Regions from separate parts of the Paenibacillus nitricinens genome, predicted to be linked through region 1. Evidence: riboswitches for the same ligand, from Rfam matches in the RefSeq annotation. Region 1 holds a riboswitch; each other region holds the start of a gene.
The links. Region 1 has a riboswitch for cyclic di-GMP ahead of ACN6KS_RS29490 (NPCBM/NEW2 domain-containing protein). Riboswitches for the same ligand answer to the same signal wherever they lie in the genome.
Positions count from the first base shown of each region.

Region 2: another riboswitch for cyclic di-GMP. It lies ahead of ACN6KS_RS20650 (thiamine pyrophosphate-binding protein); the one in region 1 lies ahead of ACN6KS_RS29490 (NPCBM/NEW2 domain-containing protein).
Region 3: another riboswitch for cyclic di-GMP. It lies ahead of ACN6KS_RS01845 (anti-repressor SinI family protein); the one in region 1 lies ahead of ACN6KS_RS29490 (NPCBM/NEW2 domain-containing protein).

Region 1 covers NZ_CP183948.1:6,630,617-6,632,817, forward strand. Annotated here, with positions in the region: gene ACN6KS_RS29490 (NPCBM/NEW2 domain-containing protein) at 1-927, opposite strand, end outside; cyclic di-GMP riboswitch class I at 1,085-1,171, opposite strand; gene ACN6KS_RS29495 (hypothetical protein) at 1,340-1,894, opposite strand; gene ACN6KS_RS29500 (EAL domain-containing protein) at 2,008-2,201, opposite strand, start outside.
Region 2 covers NZ_CP183948.1:4,632,063-4,634,263, reverse strand. Annotated here, with positions in the region: gene ACN6KS_RS20650 (thiamine pyrophosphate-binding protein) at 1-873, opposite strand, end outside; cyclic di-GMP riboswitch class I at 1,031-1,126, opposite strand; gene ACN6KS_RS20645 (methyl-accepting chemotaxis protein) at 1,317-2,201, opposite strand, start outside.
Region 3 covers NZ_CP183948.1:415,218-417,418, reverse strand. Annotated here, with positions in the region: gene ACN6KS_RS01855 (TasA family protein) at 1-127, shown strand, start outside; gene ACN6KS_RS01850 (helix-turn-helix domain-containing protein) at 287-616, shown strand; gene ACN6KS_RS01845 (anti-repressor SinI family protein) at 798-953, opposite strand; cyclic di-GMP riboswitch class I at 981-1,065, opposite strand; gene ACN6KS_RS01840 (2-oxoglutarate dehydrogenase E1 component) at 1,537-2,201, shown strand, end outside.

The sequences.
Region 1 (2,201 bases):
GTTCACCGTTACTTTTGATACGTTTGAGTTGGGCATTCTATAAGCTTCGCTATAGGCATTTTCATATGCTGTACCATAGCCTTTTAGCTTCGAAACCTTAGCCGCTGTTGCCTCTATTTGATGATTCTCCAGAAGTACTTTTGCATTCTCTATATCTGCTTGAAACTGCGCGTACAGTGGATGTGTCTGCACTTCTTGTTCTAAAGCCGTTAATTTCTCCATCGTATTAAATGCTGCGCTAACTTGACTCAAGCTGTCATCTGTGAATAAATTTTTCATTTTAGCGGATACGGCATCTTCTTTGTAAAAAGAAAACTCAGCCGCACTCGCCCAATCTTGGTTAGCTTTTTTGAAGACAAATTTAAGTCTCTTAAAGGTTGCCCTGTCAAACTGCACCTCTACTACGTCACCTGCTCCGCCTTTATATTCTCCAGAGGATACTAGCGTATAGTCGCCTGCATCCGTTGTTGAGCCATAAATATCAAATTCCTGGGCAAACCCCTTACCCTTTGCGCTGGATTGTCTTGCAGCATATACGATTCTATTTAATTCAGTGGACTCATTGAATACAAAGACAACCTCATTCGTAAACGTTGAACTATTCGGTTTGCCCGTTTCCCAATGCGTACTCATATCGCCATCAATAGCCTTAGCTATAGGTGAACCTGAGTAGTTACCACCGTTATTGGTAATGGATTTAATATTCGCAGGATTCATTCTAAAAACATCATTATAAGCGCCTAGGATAGCCTTGCCGTACAGATCAAACGGAATAACTGACGCATTGCTTATTAGGTCAGCCTTGCTTTGTACTACAGTGTTCACTACAGTTACCTTGCTTACATCACTTGCTAAAGCATAACCTGCCTCACTCGAAAAGCTAGCTAACATGGCTGCCGATGTAGCGATTGCAATCATTTTTTTCATCTTTTCTACCCCCCAGATGTAATATTAATCTCTTCAATGCCTAAAAATGGGCACAAAAAAAACTACCCCGAAAGAGTAGCTTGATTGCAGCTAAAGTTGCATAAAAATTAAGACTTAATTTTTATTAAACCTTAAAAACAAAAAGCGTTATACACTCTTTGGCAGCTGGCTGACAATAGTCGTGATAACCTTAGTCCCTATAGCTTTGCGTCCCTACATTTCCATAGGTTTGCCTATGAAGTTTCGATTACATTACAAAGGTTAACATAACTATGCATCTTATTGCATGATTATTTGGTATGAAATTGATATTTGATCGACATAGGTAATTGCAATCAATTTCCTCTAACTGATCGATATTATTTATCAACTGTCCCAGACGAAGAGTGATACTTTAGGACTGGAGGAGCGTTCAACCTCCAAATAGTCGCCGAAACCAATTCCACACATCACCTGTGATCGGAATTAACCCAAAGCCATGCTCGCCAACCGCGATTAGACCATATGCCCATTGTCCAATAGCTACGGCTCCCCCAGCAATCCGTCCTATGGCTACCGCTCCAAATGCCGTATCCCCTATGGCGACAGCACCCAACGCTTTTTCGGCTATCGCGATCGCTCCTACAGCCACTCCTGCAATAGCAATCGCCCCAGCTGCGAAGCCAAGCCAGCTAAGTGCTATCGCTCCAAGTGCTAACCACATTCCTAGTGATATTGCACCCACGGATAGAACCCCTACGCTTATCGCACCTATGGAAATCAAGCCTACAGCTATATCTCCAATAGCAATTAATCCAACAGCTGTCTTCACACGAGGTCTGCTGCCATAACCCTGACCAGAGTAGCGACCTAAATTGCTGCGAATACTTACCACTGGAAATGAGGGAGAAGGCCACTGATAATCAATCTCTCGCCCTTCCCAGCCCCTGGAATCTGCCCAACGTGTGATGTATTTATGCCATTCCATATTCATCCGACCCCCTTCTCAATTACCTAAATTGTACAGCCCCGGGGCTCACCTGTAATCAGACTCTGACCTGAATTCATCTCATCCTCTAGACGGAGATCTACTCATTAGGATCACTGTTTGGGAATAGGGTCAGGTTTTCCAAATAAATATCCCTGAAACAACTGATAACCACTCTGCTTAAGCCATTCAAAGTCCTCTCTAAATTCCACTCCTTCTGCTAAGGGAACGGATTGGATTTCTAATGCCTTTTCTAAAAACTGTTCTGCTACTTTCTGTTTGTTCGGATCACTAGACACACCCTGAA
Region 2 (2,201 bases), 2.0 Mb from region 1:
CTCCCGTTTTAGGTTACAGACGGTCATATCACTTAATCGTGATCCTAGAACTATAAATAGATCACTTTTATTCAACAGGTCATCCCCGTGGGTGCAACCTCCAACACCAATAGGACCATGATAGAGTGGGTGATCCCAAACCATAGCCCCTTTACCACCAGGTGATGTTACTACTGGTATATTAAAAGTTTCAGCGAGCTGAATAAGCTGGCTATGCGCCCCAGATCGATTGACCCCTTTACCTGCAATAATCAAAGGATTCTTTGAGGCATTGATAGCATCAACTACTCTGTCGATATTCGCTAGACTTACTAGAGATTCGCGTTCGGGAATTACAATATTGCACTCTTCCAATCCTTCTGTCTGTACATCAAACGGCACACAAAGATGAACAGGCCCACGTTGGTTAAGAGCAATTGAAATCGCATGATTAAAAATAGTACTAAAGTGATCACCGCGTTCAATAAGTTTACTGAACAAGGTGGCAGGTCTGAACATCTCCGCTAAATCAGCTAAGTAAGAGGAAGAGTCCTGACATTGGGGGATTCCAAGCTCTTTAATAGATTGGTGGCCCGTAATAAACAGCACTGGCAAGTTGTTGGCTTTCGCATGTGCTGCTGCTGTAAGCAGGTTAGTTCCGCCTGGACCAGAAGTACCAAATGCTACGCCTAGATTACCAGTTTTCAGCGCGTATCCAGCTGCTGCGAATCCGGAGCTGGATTCATGTCTCCCTGGAATAAATTCAATACCATAGTCTACCATCTTAAGAACTACGGGACAAATCGATTTACCAATGATCCCAAAAGAATGGGTCACTCCGAGGTTACGTAGTGCTTCCGCCATATAATCTGCGACTGTCTTCAAAAGATACACCTCACAAGTTGATTAATATTTATTATGTTATTGATCTTTCGAAGTGATCTGATTGATCAATAAACTCAAAAATAGAAAACCTGTGCTCCGAAAAAGGGCACAGGTTGGTGGCGTAAATCGCCGTAAAGACTGAACAATAGTTCAGCCGTCCCGGGTCCTTAGCAACCTGGCAATCATGGCCTCAGAGTAAAAATGAGGCTGTAGATCCATGGTTTTGCGTCATCCTCTTTCGAAGATTTTGCCTATATTAATTTAAAATTTATAAGAATAATTTTCCTTTACAATATATTCCTTGGGATCATCCTTTGTCAATATATTATCGCAAATTAACTCGAATTTTGACGAAAGTCTTGTCAAACCTATGAAATAATAGAAAATAAACCGTCCCCTAAGACAAACTTAGAGGACGGTTTATGGCTTGGTTTATTCGTTATGCAAGTTGTTTAAAACTTGAAGATATGGATCGTTTTCTGTAGATTAAATACGGCCTGTGTCATTTTCTCAGTTTCTTCTGCGACGGACTGCAGGGCATTAATTTGTTCATTCATTGCAGCCGATACTTCTTCGGTGCCAGCAGCAGTTTCCTGAGTGATTGCAGATATATTTTCTATTGCACCTGAGATTTTCAAGGCACTTTCCAGCATAAGATCACTTTCAGAAGAGAAGGAAGAGATCTGCTCGGTAATATACTGCACACTTTGTACAATTTGAGCAAAGATATGAGCAGATTGAGTGATCATCTCATTCTGTACCTGTACGACTTCTTCGTTGATAGCGATATTGTCAATCGCTTGTTTAATATCAGTTTCAATGCTCCGAACTAAACCAAAGACTTCCTTTGTTGAAGCCGTTGATTCCTCGGCAAGCTTACGGACCTCCTGTGCGACTACTGCAAATCCTCGACCATGTTCTCCGGCACGTGCTGCTTCGATGGAGGCATTCAGCGATAACAGGTTAGTCTGTTCAGCGATCTCAGTGATGGTCTTTGTGATCATCGTTATTCCGCGAGCATTATGAGACAAGGCCTCGATAGTATCCGCTACTTTTTGAGTAGCCTGGATGTTTTTGCGCATGCCTTCAGCTTGAGTATCTACGGATTGGCGCCCTTGTTCAACTAGTTCTAATGTATGTATTGAACGTCTGTTCATTTCTTTCGTTGAGTTCGTATAATTGGAGACTTTATTCTCAATATCTTTAATAGATTCTGTCATTTCAGCGATATCCGTAGATATTTCATTTGCCCCAAGAGCTAGCTCATTTGACGAAGAGGCTACCTGTGCCATGACAATTTTTAAGTTCTGATTCTTATCTTCGATTCCACGGCTTGC
Region 3 (2,201 bases), 570 kb from region 1:
ATCTGATAGCTTCACCGTCCAATTCAAATTTGTGGATGACGGTAAAGATCAGAACATTTTCCAAAAAGATGTGTTGACACTGACTTGGGATTTCTTTGCTAAGCAATCCGCTGGAGTCGCTAGATAATCTAATAAGTCTTCCATTCGAAGAGCAGCAGATTCTTATTCCGGAAAGCGGATAAGTAGATGCTGCTTTTCTCTTTACAATAAACTTTGTCGAATTTATCGATATTTGCTATACTAATAACAAAAAATACGGAGGGGCGTCAGCATAGTGGCACAAAATATGGGCCAACGTATCCAGCATCTCCGCCTAGAAAAGGGATTCTCCCTATCTGAGCTTGCGGACAGAGCGGATGTTGCTAAATCGTATCTTAGCAATGTGGAGAGAAACATCCAATCCAATCCTTCCATCCAGTTTATCGAAAAGATCGCCGATGCGCTTCAGGTATCCATCCATGCTTTGCTCTATGGAGAGCCTAATGATGCTGAGGAATCGCCTTTAGATTCGGAATGGTTCCGATTGGTGCAGGAAGCTATGGCCTCAGGCATAAGCAAACGCGAATTCAAGGAGTTTCTGGACTACCAGAAATGGCGCCTGGATCAGAAGGACTAATCCTTCATCTGATCTAATAAGATCCTCTTCTACTCATACTATCAAACATAAACGCCTTCGCCCTCCTAACATGGATGGCCTAGGCGTTTTATATTCTAACCATGTATCGTGTACAACTTATAGAAAAAGGACACAGCGATTTATCGCCATGCCCTTTTTCGGTATATAACGCTCTAATGTATTACTGCACGGCTTGCACAGTCTTCTCCTGAAAGAATCGACGAATTTCATCTGCCTTTATGCCAGCCTTCTTAGCTGCTAATAATAAATGTACCCACTCTACGTCTACATCAATAACCTGCTGTTCTCTGTTGCTTCCCTGGTTGGACTTGTCCAAAAAATCTCCTCCTAAGATTTTACGTCCCCAGGCAATCCGGCTGTCATAGTATTTCTACCTTAGACCCGCGACTTTGTGCCCCTGTCTTTCGGCAGGTTTACCTTTTACTGGACCCTTTACACGAAAGGATCTACTTCAAAAAGGATGAAAAACGCTAACTGCAATAACATTATACTATACTAAAGTGGAAAAGTGTGTCGATTTCTGATTAGTTTTTCCATTAAAAAACAAAAAATAGAAGCTCTTTTCTGTGATATCTTGTCCTATTAACACGATACTCGTCCTATTCATAAAATTAATTAAGACAATATAATGATGCTTCCTTCCCTATTAGTTAAAAATAAGGATATTAGAATCATTTTAGTGGGCCTTAGGAATGGGTAATGAGAAGAAACAGCGTTCTTTTCATTAGAACAAGCTAACCCATACCATTTTGCGAACGTATTGGACGAAAGAATGAATTGATTACACGTGTGGAAAGTAGCACAATAAGATGAGAAATGAAACCGCAATCATCACAGCTCCAGTAAGCGTTGACACAAAATGTCACGTATGGAGTTCATCCGTTAAGGAGGATGTATTCATGGCAGCCAAAGAGCCCTATAACGAATCCATTTGGAGTAAGTATTACGGACCCAATTTAGGCTACATTCAAGAAAGATATGAACAGTTTGTGAAAGATCCATCCACCGTAGAGAATAATTATCGCGAGCTTTTTACAAATTCGGGTCCCCCACCCCTAACACCGGACAGCGAACCGGCTCCACAGCCTCGCATTTCGGGAGACACCGAATGGCTTAGAAAGGCAGTAAGAGCTTCCAAGCTAATCGCTAATATTCGTATATATGGCCATATGGCCGCTGATATTGATCCGCTTGAGCGTGATCACAATCCCATGGCTAAATATCTCGAACTCGAAACCTATGAGCTGACTCGTGAGGATCTGATCGCACTACCTGCCACGCTCATTTGGGAGAATGCCCCGAATGATGTGCATACCGGATGGGATGCAGTTCAGCGTATGCGTCAGGCTTACACCAAGACGATCGCCTATGAATTCGGGCATGTGCATGAAGAAGAAGAACTGAAATGGTTGAACAGACAGGCAGAATCCACAAGCTCACCAGCGCCTTTAAATAATACAGAACGTAAAGAGCTGCTAAACCGCCTGATCCAAGTCGAGCAATTCGAAACCTTCCTCCACAAAACCTTTGTGGGTCAGAAGCGTTTCAGCTTGGAAGGCAATGA